DNA from 3 places in the Saccharomonospora sp. genome. Region 2 is predicted to be linked to each of the others. Evidence: riboswitches for the same ligand, from Rfam matches in the RefSeq annotation. Region 2 holds a riboswitch; each other region holds the start of a gene.

Region 1 (3,268 bases), on a different contig from region 2:
GCGTCAATGGTGGCGACGGCGGGGACCGGTGCTGGCGGCTACGAGCGCGCTCGGGTTCTTGCTTTGCATGTTGGTGGTGACCGGTTACGAAGGCGTCACCGGCAAGGCTCTGTCGGGAGAGGGCACCACCACGGTGGGCAGCATCGTTCGCGGTGGTGCCGGGGTCGGTGGGGACCCCCAACCGCAGGAGAGTGACACCGACGTGGAGCAGGAGACCGACGGGGAGACCACTCCCGCGCCCACGGCGACCCAGGACGGCGAGTCCTGGCCGGGAGGGGACACCGACGGGACACGACCCACCACGGAAGTGCAGCCGGTGCCGCCCGAGACGTCGAAGCCGGTTCAGCCGACTCGGCCGACCCAGCCGACTCAGCCGACCCAGCCCGGCGAGAATACGACGGTGCCCGACGAGCCCACCCAGGAGCCTCAGCCGACCCAACCCGGCGATGGTTCGGGTGGTTCGGGTGGTTCGAACGAGCAGGCACCGTCGGTGTCGGAGAACTACTGAACTACCGAGGCCGGCTGAAGAACGGCCCGAAGCGGTGGGTAGGAGGAGTGAGGCGTCAACCCGCCGCGGCGAGTCCGTTGCGCAGGGCGCGCGCTGCCTCCGTCGGATCGTCGGCCTCGGTGATGGCTCGCACGACGACGGCGCGGCGCGCGCCCGCCTCCGTCACCTCACCTAGCCGTTGCCGGTCGATGCCGCCGATCGCGAACCACGGCCTGTCGGTTTCGATCTCGGTGCTCACGGACCGCACGAGATCGAGGCCGGGGGCGGGGCGGCCGGGTTTGGTGGGAGTGGGCCAGCACGGCCCGACACAGAAATAGTCGACGCCTTCCTCGGTCGCGGCGGCGCGCGCCTGCTCCAGCGAATGGGTCGAATGGCCGATCACGGGTCTCTCACCGACGATGCGGCGGGCGACGGGCACGGGAAGGTCGTTCTGGCCGAGATGCAGGACGTCGGCGTCCACGGCCACCGCCACGTCGGCGCGGTCGTTCACCGCCAGTAGCGCACCGTGCTCGGCACACGCTTGCGCGAGGATCTCCAGTGCCTCGATCTCCTGAGCGGCTTCCAACGGTGCGCCGCCGGTTTTGTCCCGCAGTTGCACGATGTCCACGCCACCCGCGAGCGCGGCGTCGGCGAACTCGGCGAGGTCGCCGCGCGACAGCCGCGCGTCCGTGCAGAGGTAGAGCTTCGCGTCCGCGAGCCGTTTTCTGATCTGGTCACCGTCGAGGCCGGGCATACCGCCACCGTAGTACGACCCGGCGCGGGGTAGGCTGGCTGCGTCCGCACGGGAGCCCTGGGAGGGCTGAGAGGGAGCCGGTGAGCTCCGACCGTGGAACCTGATCCGGGTCATACCGGCGCAGGGAGCGTGATCTTTCTGATGATTGGGATGTCGCGGGCCGACCTCGCGGTCGTCGGGGCCGGCGTCATCGGTTTGGCCGTGGCCTGGAAGGCGGCCGCGGCGGGGCATCATGTCACCGTGTTCGACCCCGAACCCGCGTGTGGTGGTGCCTCGTGGGTGGCGGGCGGCATGCTCGCGCCCGTCGCGGAGGCATGGCCCGGCGAGGAGGTCGCGCTGGCGTTGGGGGAGGAGTCCCTGCGCCGCTGGCCGCGTTTCGCCCGCGAACTGCGGTCGGAGGGCTTCGACTGCGGCTTGTCCGAACAGGGCACGATCATCGCCGCGTTCGACCACGCCGACGCCGAGCAGCTCGACATCCTCGAGCGGTATCTCGCCGGGATCGGCAGGCAGGCCACGCTTGTCACCGGACGGCGACTGCGTAGGACGGAACCCGGACTGGGCGCGGTGCGTTCCGGACTGCTCGTGCCGAGCGACGTGTTCGTGGACAACCGCCGGTTGTTGAAGGCACTGCTGGAGGCCGCGCGCTCGCGTGGGGCGGAGTTCGTTTGCGAAACCGCCGTGCGACTCGACGGCCACAGCGTGGCCACGGCCTCGCGGACACGCCGGTTCGACGCGGTGGTACTCGCCGCGGGAGCGTACAGCGGTCGGCTGCATCCCGAACTGGAGACGTCCGTGCATCCGTTGAAGGGCGAGGTACTGCGTCTTCGTGCTCGGCGGGGCACACTTCCCCCGCCTCGGCACACGGTCAGGGCCGTGTCGGAAGGACGCCCGGTGTATCTGGTTCCGCGGGACGACGGGGAACTCGTGCTCGGCGCCACCCAGTACGAGGCCGGATTCGACACCACAGTCACGGCTCGGGGAGTGCGGGAGTTGATCGAAGCAGCCGAACGGGTGTTCCCCAGCGTCGCCGAGTACGAGTTGATCGAGACCGCGGCGGGTCTGCGCGCGGGTAGCTCCGACAACGTCCCGTACCTGGGCCCGCTGCACGACGGCGTGTACGCGGCGACGGGCCACCATCGCAACGGCTTGTTGCTCGCCCCCGTCACGGCGGACGCCGTGCTCGCGTGGCTGTCGGGCACCCGTCCACCCGAGGGGACGGAGCGAGCGCGACCGGACAGGGACACGAGTGAGGAGCATGCGGATGCGAGTGTTCGTCAACGGTGAGCAGCGGCAGTTTCCCGAGGGCAGCACGGTCGCCGATGTGCTGGCCACTTCCGTCGAGGACGTGAAGGGGATCGCCGTGGCGTTGAACGGCGAGGTGGTCCGCCGCGGACGGTGGTCCGAAGTCGTGGTCACCGACGGGGCCAAAGTGGAGATCCTGACCGCTGTGCAGGGAGGCTGACCCGACGTCATGAGTACTCACCCGGACAACGGAGTCGGCGACGGCGATCCGCTCGTCATCGGCGACCACAAGTTCACCTCGCGGCTGATCATCGGCACGGGTGGTGCCGGCAACCTCAGCGTTCTGGAACGGGCGCTCGTCGCATCGGGAACAGAGATGACCACGGTCGCCATGCGGCGAGCCGACGCCGAGGGCGGCTCCGGCGTGCTGGACCTGCTGCGTCGACTGGGCATCGAACTGTTGCCGAACACGGCGGGCTGTCGCAACGCGGCCGAGGCCGTGCTCACCGCACAGTTGGCGAGGGAGGCGCTTGACACCGACCTCATCAAGTTGGAGGTGCACGCCGACGACCGGACGTTGCTGCCCGATCCGGTGGAGACGCTGGAGGCCGCCGAACAGTTGGTGGCCGACGGGTTCACCGTCCTGGCCTACACCAACGACGACCCCGTGTTGGCGCTACGGCTGGAGGAGGCCGGATGTGCCGCCGTCATGCCGTTGGGTTCCCCCATCGGCACGGGGCTCGGCATCCGAAACCCGCACAACATCGAGCTGATCGTGGCCAGGG
Region 2 (3,268 bases):
TGAGGTCCAGTCGCCACGAGTCCGACTCGCGGACGAAGGCCAGCTCGGAGCCCTCCGGCGCGCCTTCGCCCTTCACCGTCGCGATGGCTCGGTCGTCGGCCACGGTGGCCTCGTCCAATTCCAGTGACGCGATCGTCGATTCGTCGATGACGTCCTTCTCCACGGCGTACGTGAACAGCGCCACACCGTCCATCGCTTCGATCTCCTCCGTGGCGAGGTCGTGCCGGAGCAGAGCCACGGTCATCCGATCGATGGGACCTTGTTCGCCGATCTCCTCGGGCCCGCCCGTCGCGGCCAGCGTGGCCAGGTCGCCGTAGTGGTCGATCGTGCTCGTGGTGACCAGTTCGGCCGCGGCCTCGCCGTCGCCGTTTCGCAACGCCTCCCGGTAATCATCGAACATCTCGCGCAGCTGGCCCAGTTCGTCGGGCGTCGCGGCGGTCGACTCGGTCGATGTGGACTGCGTGGCGGCCTCGCTCGAGGCGTCACCGCCGTCGGAGCAGGCGGTCGAGGTCAGTGCCAGCAGCAAGGCCGCCGCCGCGGCCAGTTCACGGTTCCGGTACATCGCACTCCTTCAGTGGGGAAGATCCGCAATGTGACTTGCCACACTGCGGAGAACCGCACTGAGAGTAACCGCGATGTCACAGAGGTTCATCTCGTCGCCGTTTGGCCGTGTAGTACAGCACGGCGGCGGCGGTGGCGAGCATCAGCACGAAGGCGGTGCTACCCACCACGAGCGCTTGGATTACTCCGTCCGGCGTCGACGTGGGAGCGCTCTCCGGGGGAGGGCCGGAATCGCCGGACTCCGCGATCGCGGGCTGTACCGTGCCCACCACGAAGGTGATCAGCATCGCCAGCACCGACGCGAACGGTGCACGCCGGACGAAGCGGTTCATCGCGCACTCCCCTCGGATGCCAGGTGGTCGGATCTCTCATCCACGCCAACGTTCGGCGCCCACAGGAGAGTTGCCCGAAAAGGTAGGAATCACACGTCCGAGATCACGTGGTCGATCTCACCGGCGAGCGCGACGTCCTTCTCCGTGATCCCGCCGTGGGAGTGGGTGCTGAGGCGGAAAGTCACGGTGCGCCACCGAATGTCGATGTCCGGATGGTGGTTCGCCGCCTCCGCGCGTTCGGCCACCCGGTTCACCACCTCGATGGCTTGCGGGAAGCTCGCCAGTTCGGCGCTGCGCTCGATGGCGTTGTCGATCCGGCGCCATTCGGACAGTTCGCGCAGGGCCTCGTCGATGCGTCGGTCACTGAGTAACTCCGTCATGGACCTATCGTGGTATGTCGCCGGGTACGCTGCACGCTGCCACGGGAGTCCGGCACACCGGACTGAGAGGTGGGCATGCGGGCCCACGACCGTTCGCACCTGATTCGGATCATGCCGACGCAGGAAGGTGGCCGGCGGCCATCCTGCGCGGTCACGGCGAGGAGGCTGAATGGGCCAGGGACCGGGCCATTTGTCAACGTCGTTACGCGCGGTCGTCGCGCTGCTGTCGGCCGGTGCCCTCACGGCGGGATGCACGGTCATCGGGACCGAGGACGACTCGGCGGACGAGCCGGTGACGGTCACCCTCGTCACGCACCAGTCCTGGGCCGTTCCGCAGGAGGTGGTCGCTGCTTTCGAGCAACGTGCGGACGTGCGTATCGAGGTTCGCAAGGAGGGTGACGCGGGAGAGCTGACGAACAAGCTCGTTCTCACCAAGGACAACCCGATCGCGGACGTGGCATACGGTGTCGACTCGACGTTCGCGTCCCGGGCGTTGTCGGAGGGCGTTTTCCAGCCGTACACCTCCCCGGAGGCCGATCGGGGACCGCAGCGCTACGCCGTCGACCGGGAGCAGCGGCTGTCGGCCGTGGACGTCGGCGACGTGTGCGTCAACATCGACAGTGAGTGGTTCGCCGACAACGACGTGCCCGAACCGTCCGGTCTCGACGATCTCACCGACCCGGTCTACGAGGACCTGTTCGTCGTGCCGAGCCCGGCCACGTCGTCGCCCGGGCTGGCGTTCCTGTTCGCCACGATCTCGGAGTACGGCGAGGACGGCTGGGCCGACTACTGGAGTGAACTGAAGGACAACGGCGTGAAGGTCGTCAGCGGCTGGACCGAGGCGTACACCCAGGAGTTCTCCGGTTCCTCCGGAGAGGGCGACCGGCCGATCGTGCTGTCCTACGCGTCGTCGCCCGCCGCCGAGATCGGACAGGACGGCAAGCCCCGCACCAAGGCGTTGCTCGACACCTGCTACCGGCAGGTCGAGTACGCGGGTGTGTTGGCGGGCACCGAGCATCCCGACGAAGCGGGCAAGGTGATCGACTTCCTGCTGTCGCACGAGTTCCAGTCGACTCTTGCGAACAACATGTACGTGTACCCCACCCGGGAGGGCGTGGCCCTGCCCGAGGGGTGGGAGCAGGCCGCACCGATGCCGCGCGACTCGATTTCGCTGCCCGGTGAACAGGTCCAGGACAACCGCGAACGCTGGATCTCGGAATGGCGCGGGCTGCTCGAAGGTTGACCGCTCGGCCCGGTTCGGGCTCGGTATGGGCGGCCGGCGCGCTCGGTGCCCTGCCCGTCGCCTTCCTCGGTCTGTTCTTCGCCTGGCCGGTCGTCGCGATCATCCGATTCGGATTCGCCGACGGAGGTGTGGGCGATGCCCTCGCCGAGGCGTCCACGTGGAGGCTGGCCGCGTTCACGGTGACGCAGGCGCTGGCCGCCACGGTGGTGGCAGTACTGGCCGGGTTCCCACTCGCGTTCCTGCTGGCCCGGGTGCGGCTGCCCGGCATCACGGTGGTGCGCACGTTGGTTCTGGTGCCGTTCGTGCTGCCGGCCGTGGTGGTGGGGTTGGCGTTTCGCGCGTTGTGGCCGGACGGGGGCGTGCTGAGCATCGTGGTGGCCAACGCCTTCTTCAACGTCGCCGTCGTGGCTCGCACGGTCGGCGGGCTGTGGTCGCAGCTCGACCGGCGGGTCGAGGATGCGGCGCGGTCGCTCGGTGCGTCGCGTTGGCGGGCTTTCTCCACGGTGACACTGCCCGCGTTGTTGCCGGCCGTGTCGTCGGCGGCGGCCGTGGTGTTCCTGTTCTGCGCCACGAGTTTCGGTGTGGTGCTGATGCTCGGCGGCAACGAGTATCGGACGTTGGAGACGGAGATCTATCTCCGCACGGTGAATCTGCTCGATCTCTCCGGGGCTGCCGCGTTGTCGCTGGTGCAGCTCGTCGCCGTGGTCGCCGCTTTGGCGGTCGGCGCGTTGGCCCGCCGCCGTAACGAGACG
Region 3 (3,268 bases), on a different contig from region 2:
TCGGGAACAGCTCTGTGCGGATGGCTTCCAGAGACTCTTCACGCAGCAGCGGATCACCGCGCATGGACGCGGCGACGGGGTCCACGACGAGCGGTACGTCGTGTTGCCGACCGATGCCCACCTTGTCCACCGCGGAAGCCACAGTGGTGATGATCTCCGCGGTGGCGAGCATGCCCGTCTTCGCGGCGTTCGCGCCCATGTCACCTGTCACGGCCTCGATCTGCGCGGCCACGACGTCGGTCGGGATCTCGGTGAATCCGTGGACTCCCACGGAGTTCTGCACGGTCACCGCCGTGACGGCCGTCATCCCGTGCACCCCGCAGGCGAAGAACGTTCGCAGGTCGGCCTGGATCCCAGCGCCGCCGCCGGAGTCCGATCCCGCGATGGTCAACGCTGTCCTCGGTGTCCGGCTCATCGGTCCACCACCGGTAGATACACCTGTCCGCCCTTCTCGGTGAATTCACGGGATTTCTCCCGCATGCCCGCCTCGATGGCCTCGACACTCGTCAGGCCGTGCTCCTCGGCGTAGGCGCGAACGTCCTGGGTGATGCGCATGGAACAGAACTTTGGCCCGCACATGGAGCAGAAATGCGCCGTCTTGGCCGGTTCGGCGGGCAGCGTCTCGTCATGGAACGCACGCGCGGTGTCCGGGTCCAGGGAGAGGTTGAACTGGTCGTTCCAGCGGAACTCGAACCTGGCCTTCGACAACGCGTCGTCCCACTCCTGCGCGTACGGGTGGCCCTTGGCGAGGTCGGCGGCGTGCGCGGCGATCTTGTACGAGATGACGCCGGTCTTCACGTCGTCCCGGTTGGGCAGACCGAGGTGCTCCTTCGGCGTCACGTAGCACAGCATCGCCGTGCCGTACCAGCCGATCTGTGCCGCCCCGATGGCCGACGTGATGTGGTCGTAGGCCGGTGCGATGTCGGTGGCCAGCGGACCGAGCGTGTAGAACGGTGCCTCGTCACAGAGCCGTTCCTGCCGCTCCACGTTCTCCTTGATCTTGTGCATGGGCACGTGGCCAGGGCCCTCGATCATCACCTGCACATCGCGTTCCCGCGCGATACGGGTGAGCTCGCCCAACGTCTCCAACTCGGCGAACTGGGCACGGTCGTTCGCGTCGGCGATGGAGCCCGGTCGCAGGCCGTCGCCGAGGGAGAAGGTCACGTCGTATTCGCGCAGGATGTCGCACAGTTCCTCGAAATTCGTGTAGAGGAACGATTCCTTGTGGTGCGCCAGGCACCACGCGGCCATGATCGAACCGCCGCGGGAGACGATGCCGGTGACCCGGTTGGCGGTCAGCGGCACATACCGGAGCAACACTCCCGCGTGGACGGTCATGTAGTCGACACCCTGCTCGCATTGCTCGATCACGGTGTCGCGGTAGACCTCCCACGACAGCTTCGTCGGGTCGCCGCCGACCTTCTCCAGTGCCTGGTAGATCGGCACGGTGCCGACGGGCACGGGGGAGTTGCGCAGAATCCACTCACGGGTCTCGTGGATCCTCTTGCCCGTGGACAGGTCCATGACGGTGTCGGCGCCCCAGCGGGTGGCCCACACCATCTTGTCGACTTCCTCCTCCACCGACGACCACACTGCGGAGTTGCCCATGTTGGCGTTGATCTTGACGAGGAAGTTCTTGCCGATGATCATCGGCTCGGTCTCGGGGTGGTTGCGGTTGGCGGGGATGACCGCGCGGCCGCGGGCCACCTCGGAGCGGACGAACTCGGGGTCGACGCGTTCCCGCGCGGCGACGAACTCCATTTCCGGGGTGATGACCCCGGCTTTCGCCCAGCCGAGCTGGGTTTTGTGCTCCCGGCCCTCGATCCACTGGGCCCGCAGTTTAGGAAGTCCTTTGTGGACGTCTATTGTGGCCTCCGGGTCGGTGTAAGGCCCGGAGGTGTCGTAGACGTCGAAATGCTCGCCGTTCGACAGGTCGATGCGCCGAACGGGAATCCGAAGTCCCGATTCGGTGTCGAGGTAGACCTTGCGAGAGCCCGTGATCGGGCCGGTGGTGACGGTGGGTTCGAATCCGCTGGTTTCCTGGTCGGCACCGTGCAGCGTCGTCACGACGGAATCACTCCCTACGCCGGAATTACCCGGTCAGGTTCGTGCGGTCGGCGGCGCCGGGTCCCGAAGAATGGACACCAGCCGCCCTCTCAGCCCGCCAAGGCGCGAGCTCCCGCGATGTGTAGTTATCCCCCAGACCATGCCATGCGCAGGAACGAACCTCAAGCCACCGGTGGTGCGGTCGACCGCGCTGCTTTGGGGTTCGTCGGATGTCGCCGCGTGTTTTCGGACGCGGCGGTGGACGTGATGACGGGGGTGACGACGCTGGGTCTCAGGCCTCGGGCAGCCAGCTCTTGCCGGGCACGCCCCACTTGTTGGCCTTGAGCATCTTCTTCGCGGCGCGGGCGTGCCTACCGATCAGTCGGTCGAGATAGAGATAGCCGTCGAGATGGTCGGTCTCGTGCTGCAGGCAGCGCGCGAAGTAGCCGGTGCCCTCGACCTCGATCGGATTGCCCTCGACGTCGAAACCCGTGACCTTCGCCCACGAAGCGCGACCCGTCGGATACGACTCACCCGGAACCGACAGGCACCCTTCCCAGTCCTTCTCGGGGTCGGGCATGGTCTCGGGGATCTCCGAGGTCTCCAGCTTCGGGTTGACGACCACACCCTTGTGCCGCACGCCTTCGTCGTCGGGGCAGTCGTAGACGAACAGGCGCAGGTCCACGCCGATCTGGTTGGCGGCCAGCCCCACTCCCTCGGCGGCGTACATGGTCTCGAACATGTCCTCGACGAGCATGGCGAGCTTGTCGTCGAACTCGGAGACCTCGCGCGTGGGTTGGTGCAGAACGGGTTCGCCGGCGATGCAGATGGCGTGGATGGTCACGCCGACATCTTAGCCGTCCCGACACTCGGACGCGCCGGGCGTGCTACGGGCTCCGGCGAGCGCTTCGTGATCTAATGGCAATCTGAGAAGAGCCGTATGAACCACCCGAGCTGACCAGGAGTGCCAGTGGACGCCGCGGAGTCGACGGCCCCCGACGGGCAACCGTCCCAGCAGGTCGGTTCCGACGTCGGTCTCACCCAGCGTGAACTGGACGTTCTCGCGTTCGAACGGCAGTGGTGGAAGTACGCGGGCGCCAAGGAACAGGCGATCCGCGACCAGTTCGGCGTGTCACCCACGCGCTACTACCAGATTCTGAACAAGCTCATCGACAAGCAGGAAGCCTTGCATGCGGACCCGATGCTGGTGAAGCGGCTTCGG

The links. A riboswitch is a leader RNA that binds a small molecule or an ion and turns the genes downstream of it on or off. The one in region 2 is predicted to bind thiamine pyrophosphate.
Region 1: another riboswitch for thiamine pyrophosphate. It lies ahead of thiO (glycine oxidase ThiO); the one in region 2 lies ahead of M7H19_RS17615 (thiamine ABC transporter substrate-binding protein).
Region 3: another riboswitch for thiamine pyrophosphate. It lies ahead of thiC (phosphomethylpyrimidine synthase ThiC); the one in region 2 lies ahead of M7H19_RS17615 (thiamine ABC transporter substrate-binding protein).

Annotation. Positions count from the first base shown of each region.
Region 1 is NZ_DAHVQP010000080.1:6,686-9,953, forward strand. It holds gene M7H19_RS09445 (hypothetical protein) at 1-508, shown strand, start outside; gene thiE (thiamine phosphate synthase) at 564-1,241, opposite strand; TPP riboswitch at 1,280-1,385, shown strand; gene thiO (glycine oxidase ThiO) at 1,392-2,525, shown strand; gene thiS (sulfur carrier protein ThiS) at 2,503-2,703, shown strand; gene M7H19_RS09465 (thiazole synthase) at 2,713-3,268, shown strand, end outside.
Region 2 is NZ_DAHVQP010000143.1:7,174-10,441, forward strand. It holds gene M7H19_RS17600 (hypothetical protein) at 1-562, opposite strand, end outside; gene M7H19_RS17605 (hypothetical protein) at 639-893, opposite strand; gene M7H19_RS17610 (4a-hydroxytetrahydrobiopterin dehydratase) at 983-1,273, opposite strand; TPP riboswitch at 1,305-1,416, shown strand; gene M7H19_RS17615 (thiamine ABC transporter substrate-binding protein) at 1,443-2,516, shown strand; gene M7H19_RS17620 (iron ABC transporter permease) at 2,492-3,268, shown strand, end outside.
Region 3 is NZ_DAHVQP010000080.1:13,464-16,731, forward strand. It holds gene thiD (bifunctional hydroxymethylpyrimidine kinase/phosphomethylpyrimidine kinase) at 1-415, opposite strand, end outside; gene thiC (phosphomethylpyrimidine synthase ThiC) at 412-2,058, opposite strand; TPP riboswitch at 2,064-2,194, opposite strand; gene M7H19_RS09495 (peptide deformylase) at 2,339-2,890, opposite strand; gene M7H19_RS09500 (DUF3263 domain-containing protein) at 3,017-3,268, shown strand, end outside.